Regions from separate parts of the Exiguobacterium sp. s189 genome, predicted to be linked through region 2. Evidence: riboswitches for the same ligand, from Rfam matches in the RefSeq annotation. Region 2 holds a riboswitch; each other region holds the start of a gene.

Region 1 (10,102 bases), on a different contig from region 2:
GCTTGCGTATAATAAGTTGAAAGCGTGTCGTTCAAGTCTTTGAACGTTCGGATGTCTGCATAATGAAACATTCGAGTCAATTCGACGATTGCTGAGAGATCAGTCTCGAGCAACCATTCGCTTTGGAAGATGGCTTGATCCAATTTTTCAACGGTCTGGTCGTTGGCAATGTAATAGTTTAAATTGTCCCGAGTAATCGCCACTTTTTCAGGAGAATCGAGAATTTGTTCAACTGTTTCTTGTTCGAATGTCCGAAGTTGTTTACGGATGTTCACAAACTCAGAATCAGCAATCTCGAGAAGCCCGGCGACACGACTGAAACTACGTTTGATTTCAGGTGGAACAGCATTCGGGTTTTTGTAACCGAGGTCATGCTCAATTTCAGCCCAAGCATGTTGTAGAATCGAGCGGACTTGAATTTCCGCTTCCTTTTCGGCAAAACGTCGATATTCCCCGAGAGCAAGTCTTTTCTCGCTTAGTTCCACGACATAGTGGACAGATAAATAACCGAACTCATTGGAATCAAGGAGTGTAGATTTATCAATCGACTGTTCGCGGTCGATGGTGAACTCATCTTCTAATATTTGCGCAACAGTCCGTACATCATCATGGAAGTAAGTAACGATCCGAATCCCGGCGAGGTCTTGGACGTCGCGTAACGAACGGTATTGGTATGGTTTACGGGATAGTTTGGCATAGAGACTATCCGCTTCTTTCGCACGGGCGACAATCGAATGAAACTGGATCCCGGCTTCCGTTAACAATTCACTGAGGAGCGCTTTCAGTTTTGTGGCAAACGCTTCATAATCTTCTTTTTCATTCAAGTATTCTAGCATGATTGTATTTAGATCTTGTTTAGGCACGTCACTCACTCCTTTTCGCTGTCTTTAGTATATCATCTCCATTACGAAACGATATGGTAGCATATATACAGAGGGGGAATGAACATGAACCATACATTTCGGTCATCCGAGAGAGAGAAACTAGAGATCATCGCTGGTCTATTGCAACAGGCAGATTATCGGATATCCCGTATCCGAGAAGATGGGAATCAATTCGTTGTGACCGCGCGACTATTGGGTCGGGCTACCAAAGAAGGGGAACGCGAGCGTATCAAGGGAATCGTGCAGCATTTTGATGTGGAAGAATGGACGTTTCATGACTAAACGATGACGATTTATGTTTATCACCTCATTTTTCGGGAATAACAAAAACAGTGAATTACACGACTGTGAACGTTTAGGAGGATGGGGCATGTTAGAGACAAGGGTAGTAAATGATATGACAACGGTAGACCATGAAGTGAACGAAATGGTCTCAGGAGGGTGTGTGAACGAACACATCTATTTGTTTGCTAAAGACGAAGAACTAACGATTCGACTGGCAGCGGAAGCCGGTGTCCAACCGTACCGTATCCCTGAGAAGGGAATGTTTGAGTCGTTGCTCTCGAAATTTACGAGCAACTCAGAAGATCGCATGGAACAGATGGAAAGCCTCGGTCTTACGAAAGAGATGGTCGACTCACTCGAGCGCGAAATCAAAGATGGAAAAATCGTATTAGTCTGTGATAAATGACAATGGACCGGAAGCCCGGTCCATTTTTTTAGTGTTTTGTTTGATAATAGGCATTCACGATCCGTCGCAACGACTGCTGGTCGAGGCGCAGTGGAGAGAATCCCGCATCTTTCAACAATTGTTTTGTGTTTTCGTCATGGAAGGTGATGTTTCGATTCAAATATGGATTGAATACTTTCACCATGTCGTTAAATGACTGTTCGACAGAGCTGAGTGTAGACGACGGCGTCTCCGTGATCGTCAAATGCGGGAAAGAGAGCGACTCTTTCATATAGTCGAGCATCATCTCATTGCGTGGTGGCGTATCATTTGTGACATTGTAAATCGTGCCCGCTTTCGCATGCTCGATAGCGGCCAGAAGTACATCCGCGACATAATCGACCGGTACAAGATTTGAGGTACCCGTCGCCGATCCGATTAAACGGATGGATTCAAAGTCATGACCGCGGCGCTCCAATTTCCGTTTGAACAGCTCGAGTGCGCGCATATAGCCATACATCGTGAATTTTGAATCCGCTTCTCCGGTCTTCGAGTCACCAACGATAATGGCTGGACGGAAGATGGAAACGTCGAGTTCATCCCGTGATTGCCAGACCGCCTGTTCGGCGTGCGCCTTGCTCTCTTCGTAAGGATTTAGAAACGATTGAGACACATCATATAACGTCTCGCCACCGACTTCTTTTGCCCCGAGTGTATAGGCGGTACTTACATGGAAAAACCGAGGAACGTCAATCAACTTGGCCAATCGAAGAGCTTCTTTCGTCCCCGTTACATTTGTTTCAAACAATTCATCGCGTAACTCTTCATCAAATTTGACGAGTGCTGCCATGTGTAGGAATAAATCGATTTTTCCTTTATGTGAATCGATAAATTGTTCATTAGCACCGAGTGCGTGTGCCGTCAAATCGCCAGGCAACACATCGATTGATTTTCTTTCTTCCACCGTGAACTGAGCATTTACTTTTTCCGGTGTTCGGGCGAGCATGCAAAGCCGATGCCCCCGTTCAATCAACTCTTTGGCGAGTCGACCTCCTAAAAATCCAGTTCCACCAGTCATAAAAATATACAATCGCGTTCTCCCTCTCTGTGACATTCTGCATCCATCATATCAAGTCTTACGTCATGTAGCCACTTTACGTCTTTCAAAATTTCATGTTTAGAAAAAAACGAAGTCGGTTATGAACTATAGAGAAGCGTACGAAAGGTGCGTAACGACAGCTTGCCTGTCAAATCCATTGAAGTGAGGTTTTTAAGAATCATGGCAAATCTATTCGGAACAGACAAGGATGACGTAGCAAAGAAGCAACAAGAAATTGAGAAAACGGTACAAGAGAAAAATATTACCCAAATCCATCTCTACTTTTCAGATGTACTCGGTGATTTGAAACTCTTGACGCTTTCGGCAAAATTGTTGCCAGAGGTTTTTGAAGGAAAAACAATGTTTGATGGCTCTTCAATCAACGGATTCTCTTCCATCAAAAACTCCGACTTATTCTTGAGACCGGATTTAGATCGTCCACGTTATGAGCAAGATGGTGATGAGAGTATTTTGGCGTTCTTCTGTGATGTTTGTACACCAGAGGGTGAGCGATATGAATACGACCCACGTAATGTGTTGAAGGATGCACTCGAGCGAGCTGCACGCGATGGCTACTCGGTTTTCGTCGGCGCAGAGCCTGAGTTCTTCATCTTTGATGAAAATGGAGAGTTTTATGATGAGGCCGGTTACTTCTCGACTCGTTCAGAAGACAAAGGTTACGAAGTACGTCAGCATATTGCAAACCGTTTGAGCAATGTCGGATTCAACATCGAAGCGGTCCACCATGAGGTCGCTCCGGCACAACATGAAATCGGAATCAAATATGACGATGCGCTCCATACGGCAGATAACATTCAGTTTTTCAAAGAAATTGTCAAGATCGCGGCGAAAGAAAAAGGGGCATCTGTCTCGTTCTTACCGAAGCCGTTGCGTGACGTGAACGGTTCTGGGATGCATTTGAACATCTCGGTATGGAAGAACGACGAAGCGGGCAAGGCGACAAACAATGCGTTTGACGAGGCTGACGCCGATTACGGCCTCTCTCAAACAGCTCGTCATTTCATCGAAGGGATTTTAAAGCATGCCCGTGCGACGGCCATCTTTACAAACCCGCTTCCTGAGTCGTATGAGCGTCTCGTTCCTGGATTCGAGGCACCGGTCAACATTTGCTGGAGTCCATCGAACCGTAGTTCGATGATTCGAATCCCCGCTTCTCGTGGAAGTGCGACTCGAGTAGAGGTCCGAAATCCTGACCCGAGTGCAAACCCATACTTGGCACTTGCTGCCCTCATCTACGCTGGTTTAGAAGGAATCGAGCAGAAGCTTGAACCGTCTAAGCCGAACGAGGACGACTTGTTCGAGTATTCAGCGAAACAAATCGAAAGTCAGGGAATCGCATCACTTCCTGCGACATTCCATGAATCGATTCAATCGCTGAAACAAGACAACTTCCATGATTACTTTAACCACAATATGATTGACCGCTACTTGTCACTCATTCAAGTACGCAAATAAAAAATGACGCCAGCCGATTCGAACGGCTGGCGTTTTTGATGATTAGTGGATTCCGCGCATATATACTTTGATTTTTGGTGCGAGTGCGAACAGAATCAAACTTAAGATGATGGCGACACCGCCGATGACTCCGAAATAGAGCATCTCATTTTCTGGTGAGTAGAACTTGACAAGCTGGGCGTTGATTCCTTGCGCCGCAGCGTTCGATAAGAACCAGAGTGACATCGTTTGAGCAGAGAACGCAGCGGGTGCAAGTTTAGTCGTAGCCGACAAACCGACCGGCGACAAGCTCAACTCGCCCAAGACGACGATGAAGTAACTCAAGACGAGCCAGAGTGGGTTGACGAGGGTATCCGGACCGCTGAAGTAAGCAGGGAGTAGGATGACCAAGAAACTGACCCCTGCAAACAAGATCCCGAAAGCGAATTTCGTCGGGATACTCGGCTCACGGTCACCAAGGCGAACCCACAACCAAGCGAATACCGGTGCGAGCAAAATGATAAAGAGCGGGTTCAACGACTGGAACCATGCTGGTGACAATGTAAATCCGAAGAATTCAAGGTCAGTCCGTGTATCGGCATAACTCGCAAGGATCGTTGCCCCTTGTTCTTGAATTGCCCAGAACATGACTGAGGCGATGAAGAGCGGGATGTAGGCGATGATGCGCGAACGCTCGACCTCTGTCGTTTTCGGACTACGATACATGATGATAAAGTAAATCGTCGGAATCGCAATCCCGAACACTCCAACGAGCGTGATGAACGTGTTGATCGTGAACCAACCGAGCGGGATCAAGATGGCAAGTAAGACAGCGATTCCGATTGTGACGAGACTGACGATTCGAATCGTTTTCTTCTTCTCGTCCGGAGACAACGGGTTCGGTACATATGAACCAGCAAGTCCAAGGTTCGTCTTACGTGTCAATACGAAGACAACGAGTCCGACGAACATCCCGATTGCTGCAAGGGCAAAGCCCCAATGGAAACCGTAGTCTTTTTGTACTTGTCCAACGATAAGAGGCGAAATGAATGCGCCCAAGTTGATACCCATGTAAAAGATACTGAATCCAGCGTCGCGACGGCGATCCGTTTCGCTATACATATCTCCGACAATGCTTGATACGTTCGGTTTCAATAGACCTGTACCAATGACAATCAATGCCATTGAGATGAATAAGAAGACGACGCTACCTGGAATCGAGAGGACGATGTGCCCGAGCATGATGAACACACCACCGTAGAAGACTGCGCGTGACGTCCCGAATACTCTGTCCGCAAGCCATCCCCCAATGACTCCTGACATATAAACGAGCGCACCATAGACGGACATGATGGAGAGCGCAACGTTGCGGTCGAGCCCGAGTCCACCTTCAGAAACCTCATAGTACATATAGAATACGAGGATAGCCCGCATGCCATAGTACGAGAAACGTTCCCAAAACTCTGTGAAGAATAGTGTGAACAACCCTTTCGGTTGTCCGAAGAAGCCTTTTTGTGGAACACTGTCCACGATTGTCTGTTTATCGATCCTTTCCATGAAAGATCCCTCCTTAACCGTTTTATCATAAAAAGGATTATTATGATTGTAAAGTGAATTGAATGATAATTTCAAATTTTAATAAGAATGAAAAGAATGAAAAGACCACACTTTCTAAAAAACAGAGAGTGTGGTCAATGAGTGATTACGCGGATTTTTGCTTTGCTTCTGTCGCTTGAACGTGACGTCCGAGTTGCCAGTAAATAATACCTGACAGACAACTCGCGCCGCCGATCAAAATCAGTGCGATATGTCCGGCACGATGATCGAAGAAGACACTCGAGATAATCGGTGCCGTCACACCGCCAATCAGCCACTGGACACTCGCAGCACCATTGTAGGCACCGCGCATGTTCTCTGGCGCAATCAAGGCGATGAATGTCTGTTGGACAGGAGACATGATCATCTCACCAAACGTGTAAAACGCGTAGACGGCGAGTAAGATCCCGACGAGCGGGAGATAAGGGACATCAAGTGCGTACAATGCTCTCGGGACGATCGCAATCAAGATCATCCCAATCCCGAATACGGTAGCTCCAGCAAACATGACTTTCCCAAAAGGCTTATTCCCAAGCTTCGATGCAATCGGGAACTGGAAAAGAACGACGAGGATCCCGTTAAGTGCCAACAGGTAAGGGAATGGGTTTTGTTGATCCGTATACGTTGGGAGCGACTCTTTCAAAAAGAGCGGCAACATACTTTCGACGACCGAGAACCCCATTGATATGAATATACCCGCAAAGATAAAGATCAGAAACACGCGGTCGTTATAGAATACGCGCAACACTTCACGGTTGCTTGGGGTCTCATCTTCCGTGAACTCCGGCAACGACTCGTGAATAAATGCCCCAAGCACGAGGGCATATAGTCCAAAGATGAAAGCAGCCGCAAAGAAAATGAGCTCCCTGTCGATGAACAGTACCGCACTCCCGAGAAGCGGTCCGAATGCGGCTCCGATGTTATGCCCCATTCGTAAGAGACCGAACGCCTCGTTCATGTGCTCGGGTTCCGTGACATCAGCGACCATTGCACTGGCAGCGGGGTGGAACAATGAATTGGTCAAGCCGAGCATGGCATTGAGTAAGAGCAACGGCCAAAACGAGTCGGCGAACGCAAAACCGATGAGAGCGAGCGCGTCACCAACGATGGCGATCATCATAATTGGTTTGCGTCCGTATAGATCAGCAAGCCGTCCCCCAATCATCGAGCCGAGGAGCGCCATGATCGGTCCCGTCGCCATGATGATTCCGACTTGAAGATAGCTGTCTAACTGGTCACTATAATAAAGGACTAAGAATGGGGCAATCATGAACATCATGATTCCCGTGATCGTTTCTCCTAAGAAACGTATCCAAATGTTGCGGTCGAGTTGCTTGAGTGATTGAAACATACAGGTCACCTGCTTTATTTAATTTTAGACACAAAAGGGACGTCATATGCATGAAGGCATACGACGTCCCACGTTGTTTATGCATGCCTAGTTAGGCAGGCATCTTAGATATGAATCAATCGAAGAGGTGCCTGCCAATCAGTATGAACTTGAATGAATGGTTTCGAAGATACTACTGACATGGGAACCTCTCCTTTCTGTTAATTGTTGTTCTTCTCTTCAACTGTATGACACATTTCATCAATGTGTCAACAAATTAGTGGGAGGATTTAGAGTAATTCATTTAAATTTTTTCGGTTTAAACGATAATCAATCAGTCTAGACAAGACCACTTGAATCATCGCCGTAATCGGAACACTCACAAACATGCCGACGAGACCAAATAGACTTCCTCCGATGATAATCGATGTGATGACCCAAAATGGAGTGATTCCGACGCTGTCGCCCAAAATCTTCGGTCCGAGCCACAATCCGTCAAATTGTTGCAACAAGAAGATGAACAAGAGCACCAATACGGCGGTGAACGGATCATAAAAGTAAGTGATGATAAACGCTGGAATCATCCCTAATAGCGGACCGACGTATGGGATAAAATTGAGCACACCGACGATGACACCAAGAAGTAACGCGTATGGAGCCCCGATGATTAAGAGTCCGATGACAGCGAGAACACCGATGATCAGACAATCGAGTGATTTACCGATGATGTATCGTTTAAAAATGTAGTCCATCTCCTGAAAGATATCGATTGTCGTCTTCGCAGTGCCCACTGGTAAGAGCGCGTAGAGAAGGCGTTTGAACATGCGAGCGAAGACTTCTTTGTCCTTTAACAGATAGATGGAGATGACAATCCCGATTAAGAAGTTGATCAATGTCATCGTGAAACTAGAGACATAACTGACAGAAGAGAGGACGGCCGTCTCGACCCATCCGGAATAACGATCCTCGAAGCGTGCAAAATCAATCGCCTGGGCGATCGTCGCGTTATAGTCTTTCAGGTAATTGTTTACATCACCTAAGAACGCATCGATTTGACGGATGTAGACGGGTAACTCCTCGATGAGTGATGAAAGACTCGAGTAGATCCGCGGGAACAACGTGACGACCGAGATTGCTAAAATCCCGATAAACGTGATATAGACGATGAGCAGACCTTGATATCGCTTCAAATGGAACCGTTCTTCAATATAAGAGAGTACGGTGTTAAGTAATAAAGCGATGGCAATCCCCATGATGATTGGGGTCAGTAACTGAAACGTGTACTGCAAAACACGTGAGATGGTATCCGGTTCACTGATGACCCGCCATAAGACGAGTAAAATCAGACCGATCACACTGAGTTTCCAAATAAGTTGACGATTAAGCTCCAATGCTCTATCCCCTCATACAAATATAATTTTTCTACTCTTTTACTATGAATGTTTTTTGAAAAGGATTCAATAGATGTTCACTTTGAAAAAATGTTTGACACCGTTGGAAATGTCTGGTTAACTTAGGAACATACAAAAATTACATAGCGAATAACACTTTCTATCAAGAGAAGCGGAGGGACTGGCCCGATGAAGCTTCAGCAACAGATTGCAAAATACTGTGCTAATTCCAGCAAGGTGACCTTGAGAGATGGGAAGGTGGTTGACTACATACGTCTGTATTGAGCACCCCTTTCCTCAGAAAGGGGTGTTTTTTCGTATCAGGAGGAAGAATCATGGCAGACAGACGTTCACAATTATTAAAATCCTTACCGACGCAACACTTCGTCGGATTAGCAGAAGAGGTCGCAGCGGTAGAGGCAAGCGGGAAGAGCGTCATCCGACTCGGGCAAGGGACACCCGATTTACCGACGCCCGCTCCAATCTGTGAGGCGCTCGAACGTGCCATCACGGACCCGACCACACACCAATACGGTCCATTTCGAGGACAGACCCGATTGAAAGAAGCGGTCGCATCATTTTACTCTCGTGAATATGGTGTCGAACTCGATCCGGAACGAGAAGTCGCGATCTTGATCGGTAGCAAATCAGGTTTGATCACACTCCCACAATGTCTTCTCGAACCGGGTGACGGGATTTTACTCCCGAACCCGGGTTACCCGGATTACATCTCGGGGGCGCGTCTGGCTGGTGCGGAAATCATCGATTTGACGTTAAAAGAGGAACATGGCTTTCTTCCGGACTATTCAACACTCGACCCGTCCCACGCGAAACTCATGTATTTGAACTACCCGAGCAATCCGACTGGGGCTGTTGCGACGCCGGCATTCTTTGAAGAAACCGTCGCGTTTGCGAAGAAGCATGATGTGATGGTCGTCCACGATTTCGCTTATGGAAGCATTGGGTTCGACGGTTATGTTCCCCCGAGCTTCCTTCAGGCAGATGGTGCGAAAGAAATTGGAATTGAAGTATACACGATGTCGAAGGCGTTCAATATGTCGGGGTGGCGTGTCGCGTTCGCGGTCGGGAATGCCGATATCATCGAAGCCATCAACACGTATCAAGATCATGTCCACGTGTCTGTCTTCTCAGCCATTCAAGAGGCAGCGATTGTGGCGTTAGAATCCCCGCGAGACTTGCGTGATGACCTAGCCTCACTTTACGAAACAAGACGAAACCGATTGATTAATGGATTACGCCGGGCGGGGTGGGAGATTGAGGCACCGAAGGGTTCGTTCTTTGTATGGGCGAAAGTACCTGAGGGGGATGCAAAATCGTTCTCGAAAAAGTTACTCCACGAGGCGGGAGTCGCCGTCACACCAGGCTACTTCTTCGGAACAGAGGGAGAGCACCACATCCGTTTCGGTCTCGTATCGTCTGAACAGAAGATTGATGAAGCGGTAGAACGGATTGAGAGACTGTTTGCAGCTTATGAGGAGGTACATTTGTGATACGTCAGGCCGTGCTCGAATATGACCATTCGGATGATGCGCTCGAGGACCTTCATACGGTGATTGGAAACCGGAAGGCACTCGTTTTGAAAGGATTGAACGGATACGGTGAAGCGGTTCACGTGTTCCCTCGTCTAGCAAATCTTCCGAGTGTACAGTTCAACGG
Region 2 (10,102 bases):
CCTGGTTCGAAAGCGAAGTTGAAAGGTGCCATCTTGAACAAAGGTCGCGTCGGACAACTGCTCTGGCCAATCACGGCGAAGACGCTCGCTTACTCGGGACGTCTTACTGGAGAAATTGCAGACACAATCGTTGCGATTGACGATGCGATGAAGTGGGGCTTCGGTTGGAAATTCGGACCGTTCGAAATGTGGGATGCCCTCGGTGTTGAAAAATCAGTCGAACGTATGAAAGCGGAAGGCTACGACGTCCCGGCATGGATCGATGAGATGCTTGCTGCAGGCAACACGTCATTCTACAAGGGAGACCAGTATTACGATAAAGCGTCGAAGGCGTATGTCGAGAAGACCGTCAACCCGAAAGAATTGAAACTCAAGCCACTCGCAAAATCAAACGGCATCATCTTAGAGAACGGTGGGGCACGCCTCGTCGATATCGGCGATGACGTCGTCGCACTCGAATTCACATCACCAAACAACGCGATCGGTGTCGACATCATGCAGATGATCGAACAGTCGATTGACCGTGTCGAGCAAGACTTCAAAGGAATGGTTCTCGCGAACGACGGCAAGAACTTCTGTGTCGGTGCGAACCTTGCGATGATGCTCATGGAAGCAGAAGACGAGAACTGGTTCGAACTCGATTGGATCATCAACAAGTTCCAACAAGTCGTTCAAAAGATTCGTTATTCAAGTCGCCCGGTCGTTGCTGCACCATATGGCATGACGCTTGGTGGCGGAACGGAAATCAGCTTACCAGCAGCACGTATGCAAGCTGCGCTTGAGACATACATGGGTCTCGTCGAAGTCGGTGTCGGTCTCATCCCGGGTGGGGGCGGAAACGTCAACACGTATCGTCGACTCCTCGAACAGACGCCAAAATCGATGCAAAACATCGAGAAGGCTGCGCAACAGACGTTCGAGAACATCGCGATGGCGAAAGTATCGAAGTCGGCATTTGATGCGAAGACACTCGGTTACCACCGTGCGGTCGACGGGATCTCGATGAACCGTGATCACTTGACGTTCGATGCGAAACAGACGGTACTCGAACTTGCCGATGGGTATACGGCACCGGTTCGTGAGAAGTTACCAGTCGTCGGTCAAACGGGTAAAGCGACGCTCGAACTTGCGGCGTACGAAATGTTCTACGGCGGTTATATTTCAGAGCATGATTTGAAGATTGCGAAGAAACTCGCACATGTCATCAGTGGTGGCGATTTGGCATACGGTACGCTCGTCGACGAACAGTACTTCCTCGACATCGAGCGTGAAGCCTTCTTGAGCCTCATCGGGGAGCCGAAGTCACAACAACGGATGCAACATATGCTCGTGAAAGGCAAACCACTACGGAACTGATAAAGGGGGACATAACAGATGAGGGAAGCAGTCATCGTAGCCGGCGCACGGACGCCGGTCGGAAAAGCAAAACGCGGTTCGTTCCGTAACGTTCGTTCGGACGAGCTCGCGGGATATGCCATCAAGGCAACGCTTGAGCGTTCAGGATATAAAGGCCCGATTGATGACGTCATCATGGGTTGTGCGATGCCAGAAGCGGAGCAAGGGATGAACATCGCTCGCTATGCGGCGGTCCGGGGGGGACTGTCGCACGAAGTTCCAGCGATCACCATCAACCGCTACTGCTCGTCAGGTCTTCAAGCCATCGCAGATGCGGCGGCAAAAATCATGATCGGTCAAGCAACGGCGATCATCGCCGGCGGTATGGAGTCGATGAGCCAAGTACCGATGGGTGGTCACGTTATCCGTCCAAACCCGCACATCATGGAGACGGCACCCGAGTACTACATGAGCATGGGTCATACGGCAGAGCGTGTCGCGGCTGAATATAACATTTCGCGCGAAGACCAAGATGCGTTTGCTATCAACAGTCACCAAAAAGCGGCTGCAGCGATCGCGGGTGGCAAGTTCCAGGAAGAAATCGTTCCTGTGACGGTCATCGAACACGTGCTCGGTGAAGACGGGAAAGTCGCAGAAGTGGAGAAAGTCGTGAAGCATGACGAAGGTGTCCGTGCCGATTCGACAATCGAAGCGCTCGGTAAACTTCGCCCAGCTTTCAAAATTAAAGGTTCGGTCACGGCGGGTAACGCTTCACAAGTGTCAGACGGAGCGGCAGCAGTCCTCGTCATGGATCGTGAAGAAGCAGAACGCCAGGGGTTACAACCGATGGCGAAGTTCCTCTCGTTCGCAGTCGGCGGTGTCCGTCCGGAAGTGATGGGAATCGGTCCAGTCGTCGCCATTCCAAAAGCACTCGAAATGGCTGGCGTGAAGTTAGAAGAAGTCGGATTGTTCGAGTTGAACGAAGCGTTCGCGAGCCAATCACTCGGTGTCATCCGTGAACTCGGAATCGATCCATCGAAAGTGAACGTGAATGGTGGCGCTATCGCCCTCGGTCACCCACTTGGATGTACAGGGGCAAAACTTTCTGTCTCGATCTTGCATGAGATGAAACGACGTAATGAGAAGTATGGGGTTGTCACGATGTGTATCGGCGGCGGAATGGGCGCGGCTGGTGTCTTCGAATTACTTTAAGGGGGAATCGGATATGGAACGTACAGAACATGAATTGATTAAAGGCGGTAGCTTTGTCATTGACGCACTCGACGCAGAGCGTCTCTTCACACCAGAGGATTTCTCAGATGAGCATAAGATGATCGGGGACACGACAGCAGGATTCGTCGATGACCGCGTCATGCCAGTTCTCGAGCGCATCGAAAAACACGAGTTCGACCTCTCTGTCGAATTGTTGAAAGAAGCAGGCGAGCTCGGTCTCCTCGGAGCAGACGTTCCAGAAGAGTACGGTGGTTACCAACTCGATAAAATCTCATCTTCGATCATCACGGAGCGCTTCGCAAAAGCACGTTCGTTCGCACTCAGCTACGGCGCACACGTTGGAATCGGGACACTCCCGATTGTCTTCTTCGGATCAGAAGAGCAAAAGCACAAGTACTTGCCGAAACTCGCGACAGGGGAATGGATTGCAGCTTACGCGCTCACGGAGCCGGGCTCAGGGTCTGACGCCCTCGGTGCGAAAACGACGGCTGTCTTGAACGAGGCGGGCACGCACTACGTCTTGAACGGTGAGAAACAATGGATCACAAACGCTGGCTTTGCGAACGTCTTCGTCGTCTACGCGAAAATCGATGGCGACAAGTTCAGTGCCTTCATCGTTGAGCGTGACTTCAAAGGAGTCTCAACTGGCGCGGAAGAGCAGAAGATGGGGATCAAGGGATCGTCGACACGTACGCTCATCCTTGAAGATGTCGAAGTACCAGTCGACAACCTTCTCGGTGAAATCGGAAAAGGTCACGTCATCGCCTTCAACATCTTGAACGTCGGTCGTTACAAACTTGCAGTCGGTGCGGTCGGGTCATCAAAACGTGCCTTCGACCTCTCGGTACAATATTCGAACGAGCGTAAGCAGTTCAAGACACCAATCAGCCAATTCCCACTCATCCAAGAGAAATTGGCAACGATGGCAGCCAACATCTATGCGATGGAAAGCTCAGTGTATCGTACGGGCGGCTTGTTCCAAGATAGCCTCGACGCACTTGGTGACGATAACATGCGTGACGGATCAAAAGTGGCACAAGCGATTGCTGAATATGCGATCGAATGCTCACTCAACAAAGTATTCGCTTCTGAAACGTTCGACTACGTTGTCGACGAAGCAGTTCAAATCCATGGTGGATACGGATTCATGGCAGAGTATGAAGTCGAAAACCTCTATCGTGACTCACGCATCAACCGCATCTTTGAAGGAACGAACGAGATCAACCGTTTGATCGTTCCGGGTACGCTTCTCAAGAAAGCGATGAAAGGTGAATTGCCGCTCCTCGCAGAAGCACAAAAACTTCAAAAAGAGCTCATGAGCTACATGCCGCAAGAATTGGACGGCTCACCACTCGCACGCGAGAAGATGCTCCTTTCGAACATGAAGAAAATCAACTTGATGGTCGCAGGTACAGCGGTTCAGAAGTATCAACAAGACCTTCAAAACGAACAAGAAATCTTGGCGAAGATCGCAGACATGATCAGTGCCATCTACGCGCTTGAAGCAGCCATCGCTCGTACAGACAAAGCGATCGCACGCACAGGCGAAGAGAAGAACACGCTCAAAGTCCGCTACACAGAAATCTTTGCGGAACAAGTGTTCAAACAAGTCGAACTCATGGCGAAAGAAGTATTGTATGCAGCGGCGTCTGGTGACGAGCAGCGCATGCTTCTCTCGGCAATGAAGAAGTTCAGCCGCTACCAGCCGATCAATGTGATCGGGACGAAGCGTGAAGTCGCAGCGAGCCTCATCAAAGCGAACAAGTTTATCGTGTAATCCAATCGACAGAAAGGGTGGACCGGACGCGGTCGACCCTTTCTTTTTGGTCTGTTCGCCACGTACAATAGAAACGAGGGGGAGAGACGATGAGAACACGCGATAAATTGCTTGAACGAATGGAACAAATCGGAGAATCGGTTGCCGCACACGAAGGAACGCTGATGCTGCTGGCATTAGGGTCGATCGGACAAGAGACGGAGCGGTTGGATGATTACTCGGACCTCGATTTCTTTTTGATTGTCGAGGACGGGCAGAAGGCACGCTTTATCGACCGACTCGACTGGCTTGAAGTCGAGCCGCTTCACTATCAATTCCAAAACACGAAAGATGGGCACAAAATCATGTATCACGACGGCATCTACGGTGAGTTCGCCGTCTTTGAAGTACATGAACTCTCGACGATCGCCTATACACCAGGACGGGTCGTCTGGAGACGGGACGAAGCACTCGACGTGTTCGCGTCACCACGTCTCGAGATCGCGCGTGAAGCGACGGCTTACTATTATGAAGAAGCGTTGACGAACCTATATGTCGGCTTGCTTCGGGAACGTCGGGGCGAGACGCTCGCCGGATTCGAACTCGTCCAAGTCGCAGCCGTTCAAAACGTCTTGAAGGCGCTCGGTGGGCAAGGGGACCCGTTCAACCCGACACGTCGGGTTGAGTCGAGACATCCACAAATGATTTCTTTCTTGATAGGCGGGGTATTAGGATATGGCAAGTCGGGCGTCGCGGCGGCGGTCATCTTACGTTTTATCGAAGAGCGACATGCGGTCAATCCGACGATGAAGCGAGAGATCGAACGGTTGCTTGAGACGTGAATTGATTTCTCTAGATGTGCTACATTGATGAGAGAGGTGATGAACAGATGGTGACACTATACGGCTATCCACCATGCAGTACGTGTAAAAAAGCAGAAAAATGGTTGAAAGAGCAAGGGGTCGAGTATACATACGTTCATATCGTCGAATCGACACCGACGAAAGAAGAACTCGCCGAGCTTTGGAAACAATCGGACTTACCGCTTAAGAAATTCTTCAATACGAGCGGGCAAGTGTATCGGAACGAAGGCATCAAAGACAAGCTACCAAATCTATCAGAAGACGAACAACTCGAGCTATTATCTAGCAATGGTATGCTTTTGAAGCGTCCAATCGTCACAAATGGTGAAAAAACGACGGTCGGATTTTCAGAAAAGTCCTTTACGGACGTTTGGGGCTAAGTGCTATAATACAGATGTGAGTCTAATTTATTTGAGGGGGAAGTTAGGATGAGCAAAGTACCAGCAAATTTACGTTATTCAAAAGAACATGAGTGGGTAGAAGTGAACGGAACGAAAGCCCGCATCGGCATCACGGATTTCGCACAAAGCGAACTAGGGGATATCGTGTTTGTGGAACTCCCAGAAGTTGATGGTACAATCCTACTCGACGAGCCATTCGGTTCAGTCGAATCAGTCAAGACGGTCTCTGAGTTGTATGCGCCAGTATCTGGACGCATCACAGCAGTAAACGAAGACCTTGCAGATTCTCCAGAACTCGTCAACGAGTCACCGTTTGAAAATGCATGGATGGTCGAAGTTGAGTTGACGGAAGAGTCAGATCTCGACAAGCTCATGTCTGCAGAAGAATATGAAGCGATGATTCAAGGATAAGTAAAACCGGCCTCTCCTAATTGGAGAAGCCGGCTTTTTTAATGCTTACTCGAAATCGAGACGGTAGTGGTCCGATTTGACGAGCGTCGCCCGTTCGAACACACGATAGAAGAAAATCCCGAGTCCGACTGGAATAAGCCCGAACAAGACGATCACGAGAAGTACGTTGAACAAGGCGAATCCGCCAGGCATGAGTTGTAGCGCGTTTACCGGTCCGATGAGTCCAGATACGCCAAACCCTGCGCTGATTGGAGTCCCCTCGATTCTTAATATACCAGCGAGCGCACCGAGGATGGCCGCATTCGCCAAAATCGGAAGCATCATAATCGGGCGTCGGACGAAGTTTGCCATTTGAATCTTCGGTGACCCGAGGAAGTGGGCGATCGATGTACCGGTCGCGTTCGCCTGCCAACCCGCGATGGCGAGACCGAACCCAGCGGCGACGACGCCGAGGTTTGCCGCACCGGCTGCAACGCCTGATAGACTGATGGCCGTCGCAATCCCGACAGTCGAAATCGGCGAGACGATGATGAGCGAGAACGCCATCGCGATCAAGATGCCCATGAGAACCGGTTGAAGATCCGTCATCGTCATGATGAGGTATCCGATGTATGTCGTAATCTGTGAGATATACGTCAATAAGAAGGCACCGATGCCGCCTGCGACGACAATGACTGTCATCGGCATGACGATGACCGTATACGTCTTCAAGTGGGGAGCGAGCTTCATGACAAGAATCGTAGCGATCGCAGCGGTCACACCGGCTGTGATCACGTCACCGATTCCGGCCATCACGAACGCACCTTCGTTAATTCGAACGGCGCCACTGCCGACATAGGTTGCGATGGCAATCGTTCCAGCCTCTAAAATCGATCGCCCGAACTGCATCGCGACGGCAAGACCGATAATGGCCGGGAGGAGGCGCATCGCAATCGTCGTCGCATCCAATATAAATTGAAGAGACGGAAAATAAGGGAGTATAGCTTTCGTGAGTTCACCGAGCAGCGCGCTCGGGATGAGGGCGATCAGAATCGCCATACTGAGACCGTTTAAGACGTTCATCGTAAATTGCTTTGTCGTACCTGTTGCCTGTTCCGTCATCATTCATTCACCTGTCCTTCTTCTTTGCTGTTATGTACAAAAGCGATAAAGTTAGAACCCATATTATTCCTATCCGACAAAAGAGTCAAGAGAATCATTGAAAAATTCTGAAATTTCACGAAAGCACGATTTTTGAATGGAACTCGAACGACCATTATAATGACAGGAGAGGTGAGAAAAATGATTACAGACGGATTCTTATATATATACGCGCCAATGTGTGGTACATGCGCTGTCGCGGAGAAAATGTTGACGGTCGTCGAGGCGGTCGACCCTGAAATTCGGATTGAAAAGCGCGATGCGAACTATATCCCAAAAGAGCTTGAAGCTTATCAGGTGATGAGTGTCCCAGCACTCTTAAAGCTTGAAAATGGCGAGGTTCGGGATCGTCTTTATGCCTTTCAAAACGTGCAACACGTCCTCTCTTTCGTGAAGTGAGAGAGGAACATTAGAATAATCTGAAAATTTTAAATAATCAGTTGACACAGAAAGTTCACGAATGGTATATTCATTACAACATCTTACTTGAACACAAAATAGGACGCGATATTCCCGACATCAAGACGTTTTGGTGAAGCCGCTGCTACCTTTATACGAATACACGTTAGTCTTCCCTTCGATTGTCCCCCAAAAAAATCAAGCGAAGAAAGACGTTCCGTATAATCGCACGGTCCAAGTCAAGATCGAGTGATGATTGGTGAATTTCCCCCATATAAGGATGTAAATCTTGAACGGGCAAAAGATTTTCATCTATGGGCTGTCCTTCCGTGACTCAAGGTGCTACGTTCTGTGTCGTCCTCGGACGGCACCTTTTTTTGATTTTTTTGAAAAATGATTTGACAGCAGAAAAAGCTGTCGCTATGATAAAGCTAATCGAATACACAACACTCTTATCAAGAGAGGCTGAGGGACTGGCCCTATGACGCCCAGCAACCGCGGAGCAATCCGAAATGGTGCTAATTCCAGCAAGGTGAGAAACCTTGAGAGATGAGAGCAATCGTTGTCCGTACGATAAAGTGCGCACGTTTGCTCAAACGTGCGCGCTTTTTTTGTTGTCAGGAGGGGAATGTATTGATTCAATTACGAAACGTCGCCAAATGGTTCGATACGAAGAATGGTCGTGTCCAGGCGGTCGATGATGTATCACTAACGATTGATCGCGGTGAAATTTTTGGAATAATCGGATATTCGGGGGCGGGGAAGTCGACGCTCATCCGATTGCTCAACCGCCTCGAATCACCGTCTAGCGGTGAAATCGAGGTCGCCGGGAGTGAGCTCACGAAGCTCAGCCCGAAAGAATTACGAGGGGTTCGCAAAAACGTCTCGATGGTCTTCCAGCACTTTAACCTTCTGTGGTCGCGCACGGTCGCAGAAAACATCAGCTTCCCACTCGAATTGATCGGGGTTCCGGCAAGTGAGCGGAAGCGTCGGGTTCAAGAACTCGTCGAGCTCGTCGGACTATCAGGTCGCGAAGACAGCTATCCGTCACAATTATCGGGCGGTCAAAAACAGCGAGTCGGGATTGCCCGCGCGCTCGCTACAAATCCAGAGGTGCTCCTCTGTGACGAAGCGACAAGCGCGCTCGACCCGAAGACGACGGATTCGATTCTTGAACTGCTCGTCAGCATCAATAAGAAACTCGGATTGACAATCGTCCTCATCACGCATGAGATGCACGTCATCCAAAAGATTTGTCATCGCGTCGCCGTGATGGAGGCAGGGAAAGTCGTTGAGACAGGTCAAGTCTCTGACGTGTTCCAACATCCGGAGCAGCCGATCACAAAAGAATTCGTCAAGCAAATCGGGGCGGTCGACGATCTGTCGCTCACGTTCGAACATTTGAAAGCACGCTATCCGAGTGGGCAAATCGTCAAATTGAAATTCTTGAACGAAACGGCAGAACAGCCGATTTTATCTGACGTCCTTAAGACGCACGACATCGGATTCAACATCATCGGCGGTAACGTGACTCAGTCACAAGTCGGTGCGCTCGGCACGCTATTCATCCAATTGATTGGGGAAGCACGAGAAATCGAACGCGCCATCGCGTCGATTCGTTCGCAATCAGTAGAAGTGGAGGTGGAAAGCGATGTTTCCTAACGTAGACTGGCAAATCATGATGGAACAGACATGGGAGACGTTATACATGACGCTCGTCGCAGGTGTCGCGACGTTTGTGATCGGACTCGCTTTAGGTTTGATTCTTTATATTACAAACGAATCGCTATTATTGAAGAATCGTCCAATTTACGTCTTCGTCAGCGCGATCGTCAACGTGTTCCGTTCGATCCCGTTCATCATCTTAATCATCTTACTCATCCCATTCACGTTGTTCCTGCTCGGTACCATGCTCGGTTCGACGGCGGCGCTTCCGGCACTCATCATCGGAGCTGCACCGTTCTACGCCCGTATGGTCGAACTTGCCCTTCGTGAAGTCGACCGCGGTGTCATCGAGGCAGCGGAATCGATGGGCGCGACGAAATGGCAAATCATTTATAAAGTGTTGATTCCGGAAGCTCTTCCGGCAATCGTTTCAGGACTCACGGTGACCATTGTGGCAATCGTCGGTTATACGGCGATGGCCGGTGTCGTCGGAGGCGGCGGACTCGGGAACTTGGCCTTCTTGGAAGGGTTCCAACGCTCACAAAACGACGTCACGTTCGTGGCGACGGTGCTCATCTTGATCATCGTGTTCGTCATCCAGTTCATCGGTGACCGACTCGTCACAAAAATTGATAAACGTTCAGCTTAATTACACATACACCATTTGGAGGGATTCATAATGAAAACTTGGAAAACAGTACTCGGATTGACAGCTTTATCAGCATTCACGGTTCTCGCAGCTTGCGGCGGGGAAGAGGCAGAAACAGGTTCTGGCGATGAAAAAACATTGGTTGTCGGTGCGTCGAACGTACCGCACGCTGAGATTTTAGAGCACGTACAAGAAGAATATGAAGCAAAAGGCTACAAACTCGAAATTAAAAAGTTCCAAGACTATGTGC
Region 3 (10,102 bases), on a different contig from region 2:
TTTTTATGAGCCATACGTTTCATCCACTCACCCAAGAGCAAGCCGAACTGATCGCCTTCGAGTGGTGCTATGAAGGCGACTATGCGTTTTACAATATGGACGCCGATGAGGAAGACCTCGCCTTATTTTTAGATGCGGATGAACGGGGAGACACGACGTTCGCCATCCTTGAGGACGACGAACTCATCGGTTTTGTCACATTGCAATTCGAATCAGCGGAAACTGTTTCCATCGGTCTCGGCATGCGTCCTGATTTGACAGGAAGCGGCAACGGACATCGATTCCTCACTTCAATCCTTAATTGGATCGAGGCGACATATGGGACTCGCACAGTGCATCTTGCCGTCGCCACGTTCAACAAACGGGCCATCCGGTTATACGAGTCGCTCGGTTTCATCCCACAAGACACGTTCATGCAGGAGACGAACGGCGGTGTATATCCGTTTCTCACAATGACGCGTGAACAAAGCGAACCCCCGAACAACTGATGTCCGGGGGTTTTGTCATGTCCGCTGTTTCTTTTGAATATAAGAAAGACCGAGCGCTCCAATGAGAATCGTCCCTTTGACGATATCTTGCGCATAATACGGCACGTCCCACATCGTCAGTCCATTCAAGAGAATTCCGATTAAAATAGCTCCAATCAATGTCCCGATCACGTTCGGGCGCCCTGTCCCAAAGACGGCGTAGCCGATATAAGCAGCCGCGACAGCGTCCATCAAAAGCGGTGCTCCGGCCGAGACCTGTCCTGTCCCAATCCGAGATGCAAGAATGATCCCACCGATGGCAGCGAACAACCCGCTGAGCACGTAAGCGTACAACTTGATGCGATTCACGGCAATCCCGGAACGGCGGGCCGCTTCTGCGTTCGACCCGACGTAATAAAACTCACGCCCGGTACGTGTATACGTTAAAAACAGATGAGCCCCGATAAAGAACAACAGCATAAGCAGGGCGACGAACGGAATCGGACCGATTGTTCCTTGACCGATAAATAAAAAGGATGGAATGAAGCGTCCTGGCGCCGTTCCCCCTTCAATCGGCATGTTGTCATAAATTGAGAATCCTTTCGTATACGTCAACTGAATCCCGTTAATGACGTACATGATGGCGAGTGTCGCTAGCAAATCCGGTAACCGGAATTTGATTGTGACGAGCGCATTCAATAGTCCGACGAGAATCCCTAGGGCGAGCGGAATCAGCAGCGCGACGAGAAGTTCTTGTTGATGAAGGACAAGGCTTGCCGCTGCCCCGATTGTCGCGAGACTCGCCGTCGACCCGACCGATAAGTCGAAACCGCCAACGATGAGCGAAAATGTGACACCGAGGGCAAGTAACGACACGATTGAAACCGATTTGATGATGTCACTAAAGTTCGCATACGTCAGAAATTGATCGTTCGTCACGGTAAAGACCGCGATCAACCCAATGATTGCGAGTAACGTCCCGTATTGACCGATATGACCGCTGATTCGTTTTCGTTCTTTGACCACTAATTGTGCCATGTCATGCGCCTCCTTTCTCTACAAATTGTCCACGGTCGAGCCAAAGAATCCGATTGGCGACCCGTTCGAGCTCATGTCGCTCACTCGACGTGAACAACACGGTCTTCCCTTGTTTCGCGAGTGCGACGACGCGTTCATACACATCTTGCTTCGCTGCGATATCAATCCCTTTTGTCGGTTCATCGAGCAGATAGATGTCCCGGTCGTCGAGTAGCCATTTGCTAAAGACGACCTTCTGCTGATTTCCACCACTCAGTTCACCGACCGTTTGTTTCACGTTCGCATAGCGGACACGAAGTGATGCCAGTACGTCAGAGACACCATCGGTCTTTCCTGCGACAGCAATCACGTTCCGCTCAATCGTCTCGTCTAGAAATAATCCGTGACGACGTCTCTCCTCTGGAACGAGTGCAAACCCTAAACGTACGGCGTCTGTCGGTTCTTTGATCACGTGTGTGGTTCCGTCAACCGTGATGGATTGACGAAGCCCAGAAAGACCGAACAAGGCTTCCACCAGTTCCGTCTTCCCGCTCCCCGTCAATCCTCCAATCCCGAGCACTTCCCCGCGGTACGCTTCAACGGAGAGATTCGTCCCGAACGCAGGGAGAGTCACCTGCGCGGACAAACGAATCTCCTCTTCAGGGGTTGCCTTCTCTTGTGTCCCTTCAAATGTCGTCCCACTCAAAAAGGTTTGAACGGCTTCCGTAGAAAGGGTTTGAAACGGTCCCTCATATACAACGCGTCCGTCTCGAAGAAACGTAGAGGTCGAGGTGACACGCGTGAGCTCATCTAAACGATGGGTGACCAACACGATGCCCACCCCTTCTGCCGCGAGCGTTTGTAGCAATTCAAGCAAGGCATCGGCATCCGTTTCCGACAAGGCGGCAGTCGGCTCATCGAGTAATAAATACTTGGCATCACTCTCAAGTGCCCGAGCGATGAGAAGACGTTGCTTTACGCTGAGCGGATAGTGACCGGCCGGACGCGTTGGATCGATGTCTAAACCGACCCGGGATAGCACGTCTTTTACCCGCTGTTTCAAAAGTTGTGGGCGAATCCGCTTCACCGTCTGCCATGGGAGAACATTTTCGTATACAGGCAAGTCCAAATAGAGCGCATCATCCACTTCTTGCGATACGGTGATGATGCCTTGACGAATCGCTTCCGTCGGTCTGAGTCGGATGGTCGTCCCGTCAATGGATAGTTCGCCGGACGTCGGTTCGACCGTTCCGTTCAGCAGTTTGATAAGCGTACTCTTACCCGCCCCGTTCAGACCCAGGAGTCCATGAATGTCTCCCGGTTTTAGGCTGAACGACAGTTGATCGAGTACGGTCACGTCACCATACTGTTTCGTGATTCGTTCCAAGCGAATCATCAGTCATTCTCCTTCATCCAGTCCGACCATGCCGCATTCGACTCACCCCAACCCTTAACGTACTGTCCGAGGTCATTCATCGTGACAGGCTCATCTGGCAAGACGTCACGGTCCACTAAATATGGATCAACCGAGTGAATCGAAGGGGTTTCTTCTCCGACCACTTTTTGATAAGCGTAACGGACTTGAATGCGACCAATTTCAGCAGGATCCGTCGCGGCCGTCACGCCCCACGGACTCCCGTCTTCTTGCATAAGTTGTAGGTCTTCGTCACTCAAGTCAATCCCGTAAACGGCAATCTCGTCACGTCCTGCCTGCTTGATGGCACGGCTCGCCCCTTTTGCGAACTCATCCCACATCGCAAACACCGCATCGATTTCGCCTTCCGGATACTTCTTCAAAATCGCCTCCATCTGACTTTGTGTATCGAGCGCCGTATTGTTCGTCGCCGAACCAAATTTCGCGACTTCTTGGATGCCCGGGTAACGTTTCAAGAACGCGTCATAAATCGTATGACGACGTTCCATCGGGGTGAACCCACCGACCCAAATCGTGACGATGTTCCCTTCGCCGTCCAAATCTTCAGCGAGAGCTTTAAGTGAACGCCAAGCGAGGGAATAATCATCTTGGTCGATGACCGTCACCCCTTCATTCGTTAAATCGTTGTCGAATGCGACGACTTTGATGCCCTTATCGAGCGCCCGTTGAACAGGCTCTTTCAAGGCATCAGCACGTCCGTGGTCAATCAAGATCACATCGACACCTTGCGTCGTTGCCGTATCGACGTAACTCGCCATCTTCGACAAATCATTATCGGCGTTGTACACTTTCATGCTTCCACCGAACGCTTCGACTTGATCGGTCACCCCTTCGATATATTGCGAAGAAAATGTCCCAATCGACATTTGCATGACGAGTGCGACCTCTAGGTCTTTCGGAAGCGTCTCATTTGATACGCTGACTGTTTTTGCCTCCGTTTTATTTGTTGTCGCGGTCGTTTTCGGTTGGGCCTGTTCGTTCGTGCATCCGGCAAGTGCTAAGATGACGGTCAACAGGAAGAAGATGATTTTTTTAGACATATGCGTTTCCTCCTACGTGTTGTACAATGACCGACTCGGTCGGTTCGAGCACACCTGTCTCTGTGATCAGACCGGTGATGAGTTCTGGTGGGGTCACATCAAACGCCGGATTGAAGACGGTGATGCCGACGAGTGCCGTCGGGTGTCCCCCGATATGTGTCACTTCATGTGCGTCCCGTTCTTCGATTTGAATCGTGTCGTCTGCTTCCAAATCAAACGTCGAATGCGGGGCTGCCACATAAAACGGGATACCGTAATGCTTCGCCAAAATTGCGAGCTGGAGTGTCCCAATCTTGTTGGCCGTATGACCGGTACGAGTGATGCGGTCCGCCCCGACGATGATGGCATCGATTTGTTTCGTCTGAATCGTCCACGCCGCCATGTTATCCGTGATCAATGTGACGTCGATGTCTGCCCGGTCGAGCTCCCACACCGTCAACCGTGCCCCTTGAAGCAGTGGACGCGTTTCCGACGCGAATACACGAAACGGGATGCCCCGCTCTTTTCCGACATAGAACGGCGCGAGCGCGGTACCGTACCGTGACGTCGCGATAGCACCGGCGTTACAAATCGTCAACACGTTCCCACCAGCAGGTAACACGGTCAACGCATGCTCACCAATCGTGCGATACGTGGCCACGTCTTGTTCATAGATTTCAATCGCACGCGCCTTGATGGCTTTTGCGATCTGCTCAAAGTCTTCCCCCACATTTAGTCGAAGGAGTGATTCGATGACATGTTGTAAGTTGACCGCTGTTGGTCTTGTCGCAATCAACCGTTGGCCGACCTGGTCCAATTGGCGGTGAAAATATAAATTGTCCTGGAGACGTGATGCCTCTTTCGCGAGGACGAACGCCCCAAAGTAAGCGATGGCCGGTGCTCCCCGAACTTGAAGCGATTTGATCGCCTGTTCGGCCTGTTCGAGCGTTATCACTTCGACATAGCGCTCTTCTTGCGGCAACTGTGTCTGATCTAAAATCGTCAACACTTCCGTGTCGGCATCGAAATGTATGCTTTGCACACTCATACCCGCACCTCCGATAGGACTGGAATCAGCTGATCGATGGATTGAATCTGATGACGCTGTTTGATGAGACGCGTGCCAAGTTCTAGGGCATGACGTTTCCGTTCGATGCGCAGGTCATCCGGCAATGTCTCTAAGTCGGCGACGCCCGCTAGACCGGCCGTCCGCCGAATCAATTCGCAGCCTGCGTAGCCGATGGCATCACTTAAAATCGATGGCAACAGTTCATCCACGAAACCTACCGTGTTGAACGGCTCGACTGCCTGTGTGAAGCGTGTACGGAACGTTTTCTCGAACGTCTCCCAAACAGTGAGCACTTCTGTGAAGCGTTCGAACCGCTTCAACGGATGCGCATATGTCGAGAACACCAAGTGAGCGATGATTTGACCGATGTCAAAACCGAATGGGCCGTAAAACGCAAACTCAGGATCGATGATTTTCGTTTCTTGACGCGTCGCAAAAATGCTTCCTGTATGTAAATCCCCATGTAGCAACGCTTCGTGTTTAGTCACGAACCCGACCTTCAATTTCGTCACTTCAATTTTCAAGGCGAGGTCTGACCAAAGCTGCTCCACGTCTAAACGAAGAGCCGTTTCGATTTGATTCGATTCTGCATCACGATACGGATCAGTGAAGATCAGTTTTTCTGTGATATCGCATAGCTCTGGATTGTAATACTCTTTTTCGATTTGTTTCTTGGCGAGCGGTCCTTTCGCATAGTCAGATGTCGCAAACAACGTTTCCCCGAGGAATGTACCGACGTGACGCGCCAAATTCGGATAGCTCTCTCCTTTTAGGAAACCCGTCCGGACGATTTCAAACGCTGACAAATCTTCTAAAATCGTATAGGCGAGTTCACGGTCGCTACCGAGTACATCTGGTACGAATTGTGGTACGACTTTTGAAAACTCACGGAGTGCCAGTTGTTCGATCCACGAACGGTCAAGCGTGAGCGGCCAGCTCTCTCCAACGACTTTTGCGTACGGCAACGCCTGTTTCACGATTAATGACGTTTCTCCTTGACGAATGCGAAAGACGAGATTTAAATTTCCATCTCCGATTTCCTCACATTCTGCAATCCCCTCTTCTAGTAACCCCAACTGTCGAACGTGTTCGACGACACTTTGTTCTGTAAACGCCTCATAAGCCATGATGATTTTCCCCTTTCTTGAATCTATGCATGAAAAAAGCCCCTTTCTCCGCGAGAAAGAGGCACACCCAAATTGGTTGTTCCTCTCATCTTTCAGACATATGTCTGGTGGATGTAGCACCGTGCCAAATGGTCGGTTGCTGCGGCGTCGTAGGGCCAATTCCCTCTGCCAACTCGCGATAAGAGTAAATGATGTAATTGTGTTTGACGTGTTGAGACGAATATTACGGACTAGGCACGCTAGTTGTCAATCCTCTATTTTCGGTCGACTCCCTATTTTTGACACGCATATATAGAAACATTATTTTCAAACTTTTTTTCTCAAAAAAAGGAATTGACGAGTGAGCGATTCTATGTAAAAATTCAATTAAATTTCACAACTTCACAACTATTCTTATCAAGAGCAGACGGAGGGACAAGCCCGATGATGTCGCAGCAACCGACCAGAGATGGCACGGTGCTAATTCTTGCAGCTATCGCTGAGAGATAAGAGTTCATTGTTTTCGAATGACCTCTTGCCAAGCCAAGAGGTCATTTTTTGTTTGACCTGAAAGGAGGAACTTATGGGAATCATCGCTACTTATGAAATCAAACATACCGATCACGTCGAACGCGTGGCTGAAAAAATCGCACATGAGCTGACTGTCGGGACATGGACCGAATTGAACCATCTCGAGCAGCATCAACTACAGGCGTTCCGCGGTGAGGTCATCGATACCTTCCAACAGGAAACGACGAGTCGTTTCTCGATTCGTTACCCGCTACATAATGTGACGCCGGACTTTTCGTCCATTCTGACGACGACATTCGGAAAGCTGTCGCTCGACCCAAGCGTCCAACTTGTCGACCTAACGCTCCCAGACGAGCTCGAATCGGACTTTCCGGGTGCCGCATTCGGAGTCGAAGGTGTCCGCGACATCCTTCGCGTACACGACCGACCGCTCGCCATGAGCATCTTCAAAGGCGTCATCGGGCGTGACCTTAATTTTTTGGCGACACAACTTCGTGACCAGTTTACAGGTGGCATCGATCTCGTGAAAGACGATGAGATTTTATATGACAACCCGCTCACCCCATCGATCGAACGGGCTCGAATCGGAGCATCAATCATTCAAGAACATCAAGAACTGACGGGTCGTTCCGTTCTATACGCCGTCACGTTGAGCGGACCCGTTTTCACCTTACGCGATCAGGCAAAACGTTTGATCGAAGCGGGCGCGACCGCACTGTTGTTCAATGTGTATACGTACGGGCTCGACGCATTACGAGAGCTCGCCAAAGATCCTGAGATTCACGTCCCGATTTTGGCACATCCCGCTTTCGCGGGAGCGTTGACCGGATCGATTCGTCATTCCCTCCTTTTCGGGAAACTGATTCGACTCGCCGGGGCGGACTTGACGCTCTTCCCGTCGCCATATGGTTCACTCTCGACACCGAAAGACGAAACACAACAGATTCAAACGTATGCGACGGAATCCCATTGGACGAAACCGATTCTGACGGTCCCGTCTGCCGGGATTCACCCAGGACTCGTTCCGGATTTGATTCGTGACTTCGGAACGGATGTCGTCATCAATGCAGGCGGTGGGATTCATGGGCATCCCGACGGTGCGGTTGCCGGTGCGAGGGCATTCCGCCAAGCAATCGATCAGGCAATCGGTAAAACGAGCGAGACCGATGCGTTATCGACTGCGCTAAATGCGTGGGGTGCGCGATGAGTACGCACATCATCTGTGACTTCGACGGGACCATCACGGAAGAAGATAACATCATCGCGTTGATGCGACGCTTCGCCCCACCTGAATGGGTCGAACTCAAAGATGGTGTTTTGAACCAAACGCTCTCCATTCGAGAAGGCGTTGGTCAAATGTTTAACTTACTCCCGAGTCATCAGCTAGCTTTATACCGCGACTTTCTGCAGTCGACCATCACGCTTCGACCAGGGTTTGTCGAGTTTTTACAAGAGACAGAGTCGCACGGCTTTCGATTCGATGTCGTCAGTGGAGGCATGGACTTTTTCGTCCATCCGATTCTAGAAGGTCATGTCGCACCGGAACACATCTACTGCAATCACGTTGATTTTTCAGAATCGACAGCGCGCGTCACATGGCCTCATTCATGTGATGCCCATTGTTTGAACGATTGCGGATGTTGCAAACCGACGATTGCCCGACAGATTGTCGCACCTACCGACACGTTGATTGTCATCGGGGACTCCGTCACCGATTTTGAAATCGCCAAACGTGCCGACGTCGTGTATGCGCGCGGTCAACTGATTTCGCTATGCGAGGCGGAAGGACTCCACTATGTTCCGTTCGAGACATTCTATGACATTTCAGCTCACATGAAAGGAGTGAACGTATGACCGTACAAGAACGATGGATTGAACTTGCCGACATTAAAGACGAGCTTGCCGCACGGGACTGGTTCCCTGGGACGAGTGGCAACTTGGCAATCCGCGTATCGGATGACCCGTTGACGTTCCTCGTGACAGCAAGCGGTCGTGATAAACGGAAGCGTACGGATGAAGACTTCGTCCTCGTCGATGCGACCGGTCAATTGATTGGAGAACAGTCAGGCAAACCGTCCGCGGAGACGTTGCTGCACGTCGAAATCTTTAACAAGACGAACGCAACCTGTTCCCTTCACGTGCACACGGTCGACAATAACGTCATCTCAGAACTTTACGCGGCGAACGGACATGTCACGTTCACGGGTCAAGAAATCATAAAGGCACTCGGCTATTGGGAGGAAACGGCAAGCGTCCAAATCCCGATCATCGAGAACCATGCGGATATCCCGACGCTCGCCCGTGCATTTGCCCCACATGTCACAAGCGATGCCGGTGCCGTCCTCATCCGGAACCACGGGATCACCGTTTGGGGAGAGACGCCCGCTGCAGCAAAACGTTATTTAGAAGCATATGAATTTTTATTTAGCTACTCATTAAAATTACGCGCCTTAGGCGTCCATTCATAAGGAGGAATTCAACATGGCAACGATTTATTTTCAACAAACCGAAGAACGTGTCAGTGATCAACAAGAGGTACGTGACTTTTTAGACTCACGAGGCATCCTTTACGAAGCATGGGATATCGCGAAATTACCAGCTTCCCTTCAAGAAAACTATCAACTGACAGACGAAGACAAAGCCGTCATTTTATCGACGTTCCAAGACGAGATTCAAGACGTATCGACGCGACGTGGTTATCAAACGGCTGACGTTATTTCCTTATCTGATGCGACGCCAAACTTAGACGAACTGCTCGTCAACTTCCAAAAAGAACATCACCATACGGACGACGAGGTTCGATTCATCGTTAGTGGTCACGGCATCTTTGCGATTGACGATGCAGAGCGCGGATACTTTAATATCGAGCTCAATCCGGGTGACCTCATCTCGGTTCCGGTCAACACGCGTCATTACTTCACGTTGCAAGAAGACCGCCAAGTCGTCGCCGTTCGTATTTTCGTGACGACCGAGGGCTGGGTGCCGATTTACGACAAAGAAAATGTGAATGCATAATAAAAACGGGCAGGTGCGTCATGCATCTGTCCGTTACTTTTGCTCGTGTAAAGACCGTTCACCCAATCGCTCTTTTGCCGAATTTCTTCCTTTGCCTACATCCACAGTACCAAGCGCTTTACCGAGACCACGATCCGGTAGATTGACATACATCGTCTCATAATTACTCACTGCGTACGTTTCGTGGAAAATACCAACGACATCCGTCGCCCTTGCCTTTTGATTGAATGCTTTCCACGCCTCAAGATGCGTGTTCCCGTGCGCATAGTCGAGTAATTCATCTGTTGACCGCCAATATTGAATCAACGTGACCGAGCGCCAACCAATCGTCAGATCATGTGACAGAAAGCCAAGTTCCTTCTGTGTATACAATTCTTTCAGCATGGCCGGCATGGCATTGAAGACCGGCCACCATTTTCGAATCGATCGCAAACGATTCACTC

What was found. Region 2 has a riboswitch for S-adenosylmethionine ahead of KNO99_RS05720 (methionine ABC transporter ATP-binding protein). Riboswitches for the same ligand answer to the same signal wherever they lie in the genome.
Region 1: it holds a riboswitch for S-adenosylmethionine, as region 2 does, so the genes downstream of both, KNO99_RS12245 (aminotransferase class I/II-fold pyridoxal phosphate-dependent enzyme) here and KNO99_RS05720 (methionine ABC transporter ATP-binding protein) in region 2, are expected to answer to the same signal.
Region 3: it holds a riboswitch for S-adenosylmethionine, as region 2 does, so the genes downstream of both, mtnK (S-methyl-5-thioribose kinase) here and KNO99_RS05720 (methionine ABC transporter ATP-binding protein) in region 2, are expected to answer to the same signal.

What each region holds. Positions count from the first base shown of each region.
Region 1 is NZ_JACSKM010000010.1:37,890-47,991, forward strand. Features, by position in the region: gene KNO99_RS12205 (GTP pyrophosphokinase) at 1-863, opposite strand, end outside; gene KNO99_RS12210 (hypothetical protein) at 948-1,166, shown strand; gene KNO99_RS12215 (YflT domain-containing protein) at 1,255-1,575, shown strand; gene KNO99_RS12220 (SDR family oxidoreductase) at 1,604-2,644, opposite strand; gene KNO99_RS12225 (glutamine synthetase family protein) at 2,834-4,129, shown strand; gene KNO99_RS12230 (peptide MFS transporter) at 4,172-5,665, opposite strand; gene KNO99_RS12235 (MDR family MFS transporter) at 5,811-7,055, opposite strand; gene KNO99_RS12240 (AI-2E family transporter) at 7,325-8,425, opposite strand; SAM riboswitch class I at 8,583-8,682, shown strand; gene KNO99_RS12245 (aminotransferase class I/II-fold pyridoxal phosphate-dependent enzyme) at 8,761-9,936, shown strand; gene KNO99_RS12250 (iron-containing alcohol dehydrogenase) at 9,933-10,102, shown strand, end outside.
Region 2 is NZ_JACSKM010000003.1:192,000-202,101, forward strand. Features, by position in the region: gene KNO99_RS05680 (3-hydroxyacyl-CoA dehydrogenase/enoyl-CoA hydratase family protein) at 1-1,356, shown strand, start outside; gene KNO99_RS05685 (acetyl-CoA C-acetyltransferase) at 1,375-2,547, shown strand; gene KNO99_RS05690 (acyl-CoA dehydrogenase family protein) at 2,561-4,345, shown strand; gene KNO99_RS05695 (hypothetical protein) at 4,435-5,166, shown strand; gene KNO99_RS05700 (arsenate reductase family protein) at 5,214-5,567, shown strand; gene gcvH (glycine cleavage system protein GcvH) at 5,616-5,999, shown strand; gene KNO99_RS05710 (PTS sugar transporter subunit IIC) at 6,045-7,103, opposite strand; gene KNO99_RS05715 (thioredoxin family protein) at 7,281-7,538, shown strand; SAM riboswitch class I at 7,988-8,094, shown strand; gene KNO99_RS05720 (methionine ABC transporter ATP-binding protein) at 8,172-9,200, shown strand; gene KNO99_RS05725 (methionine ABC transporter permease) at 9,190-9,852, shown strand; gene KNO99_RS05730 (MetQ/NlpA family ABC transporter substrate-binding protein) at 9,883-10,102, shown strand, end outside.
Region 3 is NZ_JACSKM010000001.1:361,904-372,005, forward strand. Features, by position in the region: gene KNO99_RS01825 (GNAT family N-acetyltransferase) at 6-488, shown strand; gene KNO99_RS01830 (ABC transporter permease) at 504-1,505, opposite strand; gene KNO99_RS01835 (sugar ABC transporter ATP-binding protein) at 1,507-2,880, opposite strand; gene KNO99_RS01840 (sugar ABC transporter substrate-binding protein) at 2,880-3,959, opposite strand; gene mtnA (S-methyl-5-thioribose-1-phosphate isomerase) at 3,952-4,986, opposite strand; gene mtnK (S-methyl-5-thioribose kinase) at 4,983-6,134, opposite strand; SAM riboswitch class I at 6,217-6,319, opposite strand; SAM riboswitch class I at 6,525-6,626, shown strand; gene KNO99_RS01855 (2,3-diketo-5-methylthiopentyl-1-phosphate enolase) at 6,697-7,851, shown strand; gene KNO99_RS01860 (2-hydroxy-3-keto-5-methylthiopentenyl-1-phosphate phosphatase) at 7,848-8,498, shown strand; gene KNO99_RS01865 (methylthioribulose 1-phosphate dehydratase) at 8,495-9,112, shown strand; gene KNO99_RS01870 (cupin domain-containing protein) at 9,126-9,659, shown strand; gene KNO99_RS01875 (DUF4188 domain-containing protein) at 9,693-10,102, opposite strand, start outside.